Regions from separate parts of the Citrobacter sp. KH_055_1 genome, predicted to be linked through region 1. Evidence: predicted binding sites of a transcription regulator. Region 1 holds the regulator's gene; the other holds the start of a gene.
What was found. The regulator sigma-54, encoded in region 1, starts transcription at its own class of promoters, with help from an activator protein. The targets are predictions, from matches to a motif close to GTTGGCACANNTTTCGCTNT.
Positions count from the first base shown of each region.

Region 2: the regulator sigma-54 is predicted to act here: its motif matches at 2,885-2,904, upstream of norV (anaerobic nitric oxide reductase flavorubredoxin).

Region 1 is NZ_CM174473.1:487,713-493,046, forward strand. Features, by position in the region: gene mtgA (monofunctional biosynthetic peptidoglycan transglycosylase) at 1-661, shown strand, start outside; gene npr (PTS phosphocarrier protein NPr) at 799-1,071, opposite strand; gene rapZ (RNase adapter RapZ) at 1,068-1,922, opposite strand; gene ptsN (PTS IIA-like nitrogen regulatory protein PtsN) at 1,968-2,459, opposite strand; gene hpf (ribosome hibernation promoting factor) at 2,543-2,830, opposite strand; gene rpoN (RNA polymerase factor sigma-54) at 2,853-4,286, opposite strand; gene lptB (LPS export ABC transporter ATP-binding protein) at 4,333-5,058, opposite strand; gene lptA (lipopolysaccharide ABC transporter substrate-binding protein LptA) at 5,065-5,334, opposite strand, start outside.
Region 2 is NZ_CM174473.1:1,010,485-1,015,818, forward strand. Features, by position in the region: gene hypF (carbamoyltransferase HypF) at 1-138, shown strand, start outside; gene norW (NADH:flavorubredoxin reductase NorW) at 256-1,389, opposite strand; gene norV (anaerobic nitric oxide reductase flavorubredoxin) at 1,386-2,834, opposite strand; gene norR (nitric oxide reductase transcriptional regulator NorR) at 3,026-4,549, shown strand; gene gutQ (arabinose-5-phosphate isomerase GutQ) at 4,546-5,334, opposite strand, start outside.

The sequences.
Region 1 (5,334 bases):
CGCCGTGTTCTGGGGCGGGGGCATCGCCCTCTTCAGCGTGCTGCCCGTGCCCTTTTCAGCGGTGATGGCTGAACGACAAATTAGCGCCTGGTTGCACGGTGATTTCGGCTATGTGGCGCATTCTGACTGGGTCAGTATGGATGAGATCTCACCGTGGATGGGGCTGGCGGTTATTGCCGCAGAAGACCAAAAATTTCCGCAGCACTGGGGATTTGATGTCTCTGCGATAGAAAAGGCGCTAGCGCATAATGAGCGCAATGAAAGCCGCATTCGTGGAGCATCGACGCTCTCGCAGCAGACAGCAAAAAATCTCTTTCTGTGGGATGGACGCAGTTGGGTGCGTAAAGGTCTTGAGGCCGGACTCACACTGGGCATGGAAACAGTGTGGAGTAAGAAACGTATTCTGACGGTTTATCTGAATATCGCCGAGTTTGGCGACGGTGTATTCGGCGTAGAAGCGGCAGCACAACGTTATTTCCATAAACCGGCCAGCCGCCTGAGTCAGTCTGAAGCAGCGCTGCTGGCGGCGGTGCTGCCAAATCCTCTGCGTTTTAAGGCGAATGCCCCGTCAGGCTATGTACGTAACCGGCAGGCATGGATCATGCGGCAAATGCGCCAGTTAGGCGGTGAGTCGTTTATGCGGGAAAATAAGCTGTATTAGTCGATGCTGACGCTGTTTTTGTAGGCCTGATAAGCGCAGCGCATCAGGCAGAATACGACACAACGACATTGCCGGATGTGGCGTAAACGCCTTATCCGACCTACTCGCTACGTGCTGAAATGGTAGCTCTGTACTGACTAATCCTCGTCAAATCCCGAATTAAACAGCGCAATCACCGCTGCCAGGGCTTCTACTTCCTGTGGGCCAGAGGCTTCAACCTCTATCTGGCGACCTTTGGCGGAATCCAGCATCAGCAGGGCGATGACGCTGTTCGCTTCCGCCTCTGTACCTTCATCGTTACGCAACAGCACTTCCGCCTCAAAACCTTGCATTAATTCAAACAGCTTCATCGCAGGCCGGGCGTGCATGCCCAGCTTATTGGTGATTTCGACAGTCTGTTTTACGGTCATGATTTGCGTTTTTCCAGGGTGCGATGGCGTGACTGCACGTTTTTACCGCGAGAGCGGAAGTAGTCAGCCAGTTGCTCTGCAATATACACCGATCGGTGTTTCCCGCCGGTACAGCCGATGGCTACGGTGAGGTAGCTGCGGTTGTTAGTCTCCAGCATGGGTAACCATAGCTCAAGATAGCTGCGAGTCTGGTAGATAAAATTGTGTACTTCTGTGTGGCGGTCGAGAAACGCGGCAACGGGCCTGTCCAGACCGGTCATCGGACGCAGTTTAGGGTCCCAGTGTGGGTTTGGCAGGAAGCGCACGTCAAAGACGTAATCCGCATCAATCGGGATGCCGTGCTTGAAGCCAAAGGACTCGAATACCATGGTCAGTTCACGTTCACGTTTGCCCAGCAGTCGGGTACGCAACATTTCTGCCAGCTCGTGCACGGACATTTCAGAGGTATCGACGATCAGGTCCGCGCGAGAACGCAGTGGCTCCAGTAAGTCACTTTCCTTATCGATAGCACTTTCCAGTGACAGATTTTTGCTGGAGAGTGGGTGCAGTCGACGGGTATCACTGTAGCGACGGATCAGCGTGTTACGATCAGCATCGAGGAACAGCAGCTGCGGCGAGAAACCTTCAGGCAGGTTATTCATTGCCTGCTCGAAAATTTCTGGTGACTCAGGCATATTGCGCACATCAATGCTGACGGCCGCAGATATTTGGCTATCGGCCAGGGTGCGGGCCAGATCGGGCAACAGCACTACGGGAAGGTTATCCACGCAGTAAAAACCCATATCTTCCAGCGCTCGCAGGGCAACAGATTTGCCTGACCCTGAACGACCGCTGACGATCATCAGTACCATGTACTGTTTCTCCTCACAACGACAAAAAAGGGTGCCATTGGGTTGTTATGCTTCATCCTGTACACCTTCGGTGTCCGTGATGATTTGATACAGCTCCTGATCGCTCTGCGCGGAACGCAGGCGGCGACAGATGGTTTTATCCGCCAGACGTTTTGCAACCAGTGACAAGGTGTGCAAATGCGTCTTGGTTTGGTCTGCGGGAACCAGCAGGGCGAACAACAGATCGACCGGTTGATTATCAATGGCGTCGAATGCGATAGGCGTTTCGAGCTGCACAAACACGCCGACCGCGCGCATCGTGTCTTCTTCCAGCTTTCCGTGCGGAATGGCAATACCATTGCCGATGCCGGTACTGCCCATTTTTTCACGCGTCAGAATGGCTTCAAATACCACCTGAGAAGGCAAGCTGAGCTGCTTTGCTGCCAGTTCGCTGATGATTTCCAGAGCGCGTTTTTTGCTTTGGCAGTGAACACCAGAGCGCGTACATTCCTGGTTAAGAACAGTACTCAGTTGTAGAGTCGTATCGTTATTTGTCATAATTTCACCTAAGCGCTAACTGTACAAATGGCCCGTTGTGCTGCACAACAGGCCGTCCTGCACCCGCTAACTGCCCGGACAAGTTAGTGCTGTTTCAGTTTATCTTTATGTTTTGTTAACTGCCGAGCCAGTTTATCAATTAAACCGTCAATGGCGGCGTACATATCCTGACCTTCCGCGCTGGCATGAATTTCGCCACCGTTCACATGCAGTGTTGCATCCGAGATGTGTGTCACCTTCTCCACCTTCAACACAATATAGACCTGATTAATCCGGTCGAAATATTGCTCAAGTTTGGCGAACTTTGTGTTCACAAAGTCACGCAGTGCTTCAGTGATTTCGACGTTGTTTCCAGTGATGTTGAGCTGCATAGTGTCTTCCTTATCGGTTGGGTCAGACCAGCTGTTTGCGCTGGTTAGACGGCGGAATGGATAAAGACTCTCGGTACTTCGCAACGGTGCGGCGTGCCACCATGATACCCTGTTCTGACAGCATAGAGGTTAACTTGCTGTCACTCAGCGGTTTCGCAGGGTTCTCCGCAGCAATTAATTTCTTCACCAGTGCGCGTATCGCTGTAGAAGAGGCTTCGCCCCCGCCCTCAGTGTTGACGTGGCTGGAAAAGAAATACTTGAGTTCAAAAATGCCGCGTGGACTGTGCAGATACTTTTGCGTGGTCACTCGGGAAATGGTTGATTCGTGCATCTCGACGGCTTGGGCGATATCCGCCAGCACCATCGGCTTCATAAATTCTTCGCCTTTCTCAAAGAAGGCTTGCTGTTGCTCAACGATACATCGACTGACGCGCAACAGCGTGTCGTTACGGCTTTCCAGACTTTTAATCAGCCACTTTGCATCCTGGAGATTGGTGCGAATAAACTGGCTGTCGGCATCGTTGCGCGCGCCATTGCACATGGCGGCATAGTGCTGATTAATCTGTAGACGCGGAATGCTGTCGCTGTTCAGTTCGACGACCCAACGATCGTTATGTTTGCGCACCAGTACATCTGGGATCACGTACTCTGGCTCACCGGTTTGGATCGACTGCCCGGGTCTCGGATCCAGCGACTGGATCAGGTTGACGGCTTCTTTCAGCACATCTTCTTTCAACCGGGTAACGCGCATGAGCGAGCGGAAATCGTGATTGGCTAACAGATCGAGGTGATCGCTGATGATCAGGCGGGCTTCTTCCAGCCATGCTGTGGCTTTGTCAAACTGCGACAGTTGAATCAACAGGCAGTCGCGGAGATCTTTCGCCGCCACGCCAACTGGATCAAAACGTTGAACGCGTTTTAGCACGGCTTCGACTTCATCGAGACCAATGTCGTCATCACCCATGCTCTCGAGAATATCATCCAGAGAAACGGTGAGATATCCGGTGTCATCAACCGCATCGACAATTGACGTCGCAATGGCGCGATCGGTATCCGAGAACGGGGTCAATCCCACTTGCCACATCAGGTAATCTTGTAATGATTGCGTGGTTTCACCCTGATAAACAGGCAGTTCGTCGTCGATGTAATCCCCACTGGTGCCCGACGGTGTGCCTGCGGTGTAAATTTCATCCCAACTGGCATCCAGCGGCAGTTCTTCCGGCATCTCTTTTTGTTCGAGAGCATCTGCGGTATCGAGGGAATCGCTGTCCTGTTTTTCCTGGGTATCAATTTCGTCGTGAAGATCGGTTTGCTCGAGCAGTGGGTTACTTTCCAGCGCTTGCTGAAGTTCTTGCTGAAGTTCCAGCGTAGACAACTGCAACAGACGGATAGCCTGTTGTAGCTGAGGCGTCATTGCCAGTTGTTGGCTAAGCCTGAGTTGCAAACCTTGCTTCATGTTCAGAGTGGTTTTCTCCTGCAGTAACGTGACGTCTTCTACCCTATCAGAGTCTGAAGTCTTCCCCAAGGTATACGCGCTTAACGTGTTCGTCTTGCAGTATTTCGGTTGGCGTGCCGTGTGCTATCAGATGTCCCTGACTCACAATATAGGCGCGTTCACAGACCGCCAGCGTTTCACGCACGTTATGGTCGGTGATCAGCACGCCCAGTCCGCTGTCGCGCAGGTGTTCAATGATACGTTTGATATCAATAACGGAGATCGGGTCAACGCCCGCAAATGGTTCATCCAGCAGGATAAATTTCGGATTTGCAGCCAATGCACGAGCGATTTCCACACGGCGACGTTCCCCCCCGGATAGCGACTGTCCCAGGCTGTCCCGCAGGTGTTCGATATGGAACTCTTCCATCAATTCGTTAGCACGATCTTCGCGCTGTTCGCTGGAGAGATCGTCACGAATTTGCAGTACCGCCATCAGGTTATCAAACACGCTCAGACGACGAAAAATAGAGGCTTCCTGCGGTAAATAACCGATGCCGCGACGGGCGCGTGCATGCAGCGGCAGCAGGCTGATGTCTTCGTCATCGATGATGATGTTGCCCGCATCGCGCGGCACAATGCCCACCACCATGTAAAAGGTCGTTGTTTTGCCCGCACCGTTAGGGCCGAGCAGACCGACGATCTCCCCGGAGTTGACGGTCAGACTGACGTCTTCCACCACACGGCGGCCTTTATAGGCTTTTGCAAGGTTCTTTGCAGTTAATGTTGCCATAACGAATCAGTTACCTTTTTTCTCTGCCGGAGCTTTGGTTTTGTTTTTATCCTGCAGCTGTGACGGCACCAGAACGGTAGTGACGCGTTTGCCTTTATCGCTGAAGGCCTGCATTTTCTGCTCTTTTACCAGATAGGTAATTTTGTCGCCGGTGATGTTGCTGTCCACCTGCTCCAGATAGGCTTTACCCGTCAGCACAACGAAATCTTTTGCCAGTTCATAGTGCATCTGTAAGGCATGGCCGTTAACGGGTTTACCGTTATCCTGCATCTGGTA
Region 2 (5,334 bases), 520 kb from region 1:
CATAACCGTTTGCTGTCAGCCCGTCTGGCGTTTTATCTGCATGACTTTACGTTACTGTTCCCGCAGCGTTTACCGGCTGGGGATGGAGGATTGTCGCTGGGGCAGGGCGTGATTGCCGCGGCGCGGGCATTGCCGTAGAAATAAAAAAAGCCCCGGGACTGGCGGGGCAAGAAAAGCAAGTCGGGGCATACCGACAAGTGGCAACGCACATCCGTGTGCGTGAGGTTAATAAAACAAGCAATGGCACAACATTGTTTACACGGGCAGTGTTTTCAGCAGCGCGAAGGCCTCCTTCATACGATCTTCGCTCACCACGAAGGCACACAGTTGGCCTTCGCTGTTCATTCCTCTGGCGACCATACCTTCTGCTTCAGCCGCAATATGCCAGTTCAGATCGCGACGCTGGGTTTCTCCTGCCAGGTGTAATGGCAGCTCCGGCGTTTTGATTTTTACCAGCATGGCTGGCAGCTTCAGCGGGGCATTGCCGCCGAGCAGGTTTTTCGCCAGATACATCGCGCTGAGCTGAATCGGCTGCAGGAACGGCAGGACCTGACCATTAATTTCTGCGCAGTCACCGAGGGCGTAAATATCCGGGTGGCTGGTTTGCAGATAGCTGTCAACGCAAACGCCGCGATTGATGGTTAACCCGGCGCGACGCGCCAGCGCGGTTTCCGCACGCAGACCGGTTGCGGCAATCACCGCATCAACGTCTACACTGCGGTTACGATCGAGCGTGGCGCGAATACCGGTGCTGGTTTTCTCCAGACTCTGCAACTGTGATTTCAGCAGCAGGTGTACGCCCATATCGGTCAGACGATGCTGTAAACGGCTGCTGACTTCTGGCGGCATTAACGAGGCCAGAATGCTGGCGGCGTTATCGATAAGCGTCACCGCTTTACCGGCACGGCAGAAATCCATCGCCAGCTCGCTGCCAATCAAACCACCGCCAACAATCAGGACTCGCTGAGCGTCGCGCAGTTGCGTTTCACAGGCGCGATACTCCTGCTGGCTGTTCAGTGTGAGCATTAACTCACGTCCGGTCACCGGCGGTACAAAGGCTGATGCCCCCGTAGCCAGCACCAGCTTGTCATACTGCCACTGCTTGTCCTGGCTTTTCACTACGTGAGCATCGGCATCGATGTCGGTCACCCAGGTGTGCGGGAACAGGCGCAAATTAAACTGTTCGGCAAACTCCCCCGCCGACTGGCGGGTGAGGTCGTCGGCACGCTGTGCCTGGCTGATAACATGGCTGAGATCGGGCTTGTTGTACTCATCGATGCTGTCAGCGGCAATCAGGGTCAGCGGGACAGTCGCATCCTGCTTACGGATATTTTTGACTAACTGGCGGGCGGCGAAGCCCGAACCAATAATGACAATTCCGCGGCTCATTTTGCCTCCGTAGCCAGTACGTCGAAGACGTCTTTGCCTAATGAACATTCCGGGCACAGGAAGTTTTCCGGCACGTCGCTCCACGGTGTACCCGGTGCGACATCCTGCAGCGGCTCGCCTTTCTCTGGATCGTAGATCCACTGGCAAACGCTGCACTGCATGCAAGGTCCAAGGTCAGCGGCCGCGGCGGCGGCACAGGCGCACTCTTCCTCTTTGGTTGCGGCTTTGACGCTGGTTTCCGGCAGTGGAGCGAGCGCCCACTGACGTGCAATTTCACGACCGTGCTGACGGCACAGTTCCAGCGCATCCAGATCCGGGCGCCATTTGGCTTTCAGGCTCAGGGACATTTCAAAACCGGCATCCTGCAGACGCGTGGACAGACGGTCTACCGCACCGCCGCTCCAGCCGTGTGAGCCGAAGGCGCTGGCGCGTTTATTGCGAAAACGCAGGCCGGTCATCTCTTCGACCAGACCGGCGATCTTCGGCATCATCACGTTGTTCATCGTGGAGGTGCCGACCAGCACGCCTTTAGAGCGGAAGACGTTCGTCAGGACTTCGTTTTTATCGCTGCGGGCGACGTTAAAGATTTTCACTGCCACATTCGGGTCAACTTCGTTGATGCCCTGGGCAATGGCGTCGGCCATCATACGGGTGTTGTTGGACATGGTGTCGTAGAAAATGGTGATGCGGTCTTCCTGATAATCCGCCGCCCATTTCAGGTACATCTCAACGATCTGCGTTGGGTTGTCGCGCCATACCACACCGTGAGAGGTGGCAATCATGTCAACCGGCAGATTGAAGCCGAGGATTTCAGTGATTTTTGGCGTAACCAGGCGGCTGAACGGTGTCAGGATGTTGGCGTAGTAGCGCTGGCACTGTTCGAACAGTTCAGTCTGATCTACTTCGTCGTTGAACAGACGTTCGTCACAGTAGTGCTGACCAAAAGCATCGTTACTGAACAGCACGGCGTCACCGGTCATGTAAGTCATCATGCTGTCCGGCCAGTGCAGCATCGGGGTTTCAACGAAGATCAGCTGTTTGCCATTACCGATATCCAGTGAGTCACCGGTTTTTACCACGTTGAAGTTCCATTCCGGGTGATGGTGGTGGCCGGTGATGGAGTCAATAGCGTTAGCGGTGCAGTAAATCGGCGTGTCCGGGATGCAGGACATCAGCTCGGTCAGCGCACCGGCGTGGTCTTCTTCTGCATGGTTAATGATGATGTAGTCAATATCTGCCAGGTCAATTTCATTGCGCAGATTCTGCACGAATTCACGGCTAAACTTGTGGTCTACTGTATCGATCAGGACATTTTTTTCTTCACGGATAAGATAGCTGTTGTAGCTGCTACCGCGCAGCGTTTTGTATTCGGTCCCGTGGAAATCACGAACTTCCCAGTCACGTTGGCCAACCCAATGAATGTTATTTTTAACCAGAATAGACATAGCAACCTCAGTAATTAATTTAGCGTGTTTCTAAAAAAGATGTTTTGCTTATTGCAGGTTGCGTGCCAACTTTTTATTTAATTGATTTATAACAGTTTAATGTTTTACCTCTCTAAATGAGCTGTCAAAATGACTATGCTTTTTGTTGTCAATATGACAATATGCATTGTCAAAATGACAATGAGGTAGCCATGAGTTTTTCCGTTGATGTGCTGGCGGGTATCGCCATTGAATTACAAAGCGGTATTGGGCATCAGGATCGTTTTCAACGCCTGATCACGACGCTGCGTCAGGTGCTGGAGTGTGATGCGTCGGCGCTGCTGCGCTATGAATCACGACAGTTTATTCCGCTGGCGATCGACGGGCTGGCGCAGGATGTTCTCGGCAGACGTTTTACGCTGGAGGGGCATCCGCGTCTGGAAGCGATTGCCCGCGCCGGGGACGTGGTGCGTTTTCCAGCCGACAGCGATTTGCCCGATCCGTACGATGGGCTGATCCCCGGCCAGGAAAGCCTGAAGGTCCATGCCTGCATTGGGCTGCCGCTGTTTGCCGGACAAAATTTGATTGGCGCGCTGACGCTGGATGGTATGGAGCCAGATCAGTTCGATGTCTTCAGCGATGAAGAGCTTAGGTTGATTGCCGCACTGGCGGCGGGGGCGCTGAGCAATGCGCTGCTGATTGAACAGCTGGAAAGCCAGAATATGCTGCCGGGTTCGTCCACCGCTTTCGAACAGGTGACGGAAACGCAGATGATAGGCCTGTCGCCTAATATGATGCAGCTGAAAAAAGAGATTGAAATTGTGGCAGGCTCCGATCTTAACGTCTTAATCAGCGGCGAAACGGGAACCGGGAAAGAGCTGGTGGCGAAAGCAATTCATGAAGGCTCTCCGCGTGCGGTGAATCCGCTGGTGTATCTTAACTGTGCCGCGTTGCCAGAAAGCGTCGCGGAAAGCGAACTGTTTGGCCATGTGAAAGGTGCCTTTACCGGGGCCATCAGCAACCGTAGCGGCAAGTTCGAAATGGCGGACAACGGCACGCTGTTCCTGGACGAGATTGGCGAACTGTCACTGGCGTTGCAGGCCAAGCTGCTGCGCGTGTTGCAGTACGGTGATATTCAGCGAGTGGGTGACGATCGCAGCCTGCGGGTGGATGTTCGCGTGCTGGCAGCCACCAACCGTGATTTACGCGAAGAGGTGCTGGCCGGGAATTTCCGTGCCGACCTGTTCCACCGTCTGAGCGTCTTTCCCCTTTCGGTACCGCCGCTGCGTGAGCGCGGTGAAGATGTGGTTTTGCTGGCGGGTTATTTTTGCGAACAGTGCCGGCTGCGGCTGGGACTTTCCCGTGTGGTGCTAAGCCCTGGTGCGCGTCGCCATCTGCTGAGCTACGGTTGGCCGGGTAACGTGCGTGAGCTGGAACATGCTATTCATCGTGCGGTGGTGCTGGCCAGGGCAACAAGGGCAGGGGATGAAGTGGTGCTGGAGCCGCAGCACTTTGCCTTACAGGAAGAGGCGCATACGCCGCAGGCTGAAGCCGACGTCATGGCGGAGATCCCGCAGAATCACAATCTGCGCGAAGCCACGGAGTCTTTTCAGCGGGAGATGATCCGCCGGGCGCTGGCGCAGAATAACCATAGCTGGGCGGCAAGCGCGCGGGCGCTGGAAACCGACGTCGCCAACCTGCATCGGCTGGCGAAGCGTCTGGGACTGAAGGATTAGAGAATGCCCGCCTGATAAAAATCCTGCAGGTTAATTGCGCCGGTGAGTTTGCCGTTTTCATCCACCACCGGTGCGGCAGTGATTTTGCGCTTCATCAGAACCTCTTTGGCGTCAATCGCGCGGCTTTGTGCCTGCAGCGTGACGCCATTCGGGGTCATCGCTTCGCGTACTTCCGTGCTGAGTGCGCCGCCACCAACCAGCCAGCGACGCAGGTCACCGTCGGTAAAGACACCTTTCACCAAAGACTGTTCGTCGCAGACCGCCACCAGACCCAGACCGGTGCGGCTCAGTTCCAGCATGGCGTCCATAACGCTGGTAGTAAGCGTCACCTGCGGTACGGCGTCGTCGCGGCGCATCAGGTGGTGCACCTTGTTTAACAGACGAGCGCCCAGTGCTCCGGCTGGATGAGAACGCGCAAAATCCTCTTCGTTAAAACCGCGCGCTTGCATGACGGCAATTGCCAGCGCATCGCCCATCATCAGTGTGTTGACGGTGCTGGAGGTGGGTGCCAGACGCATCGGACAGGCTTCACGTTCAACCGAAATATCCAGTACGGCTTTGGCGGCCAGACCTAATGGCGAGGTGGGTTTTCCGGTCATCGCCAGCAGCGCGACGGATTTGTCTTCCAGACGCGGAATGATGAGATCCAACTCTTTCGCGCCGCCAGAGTAGGAGATGAAGAGCATCACATCGCGGCTTTCAATCATGCCTAAGTCGCCGTGCAGTGCTTCCGCTGGATGCACGAAGAATGCCGGGGTGCCGGTGCTGGCGAGGGTCGCGGCGAT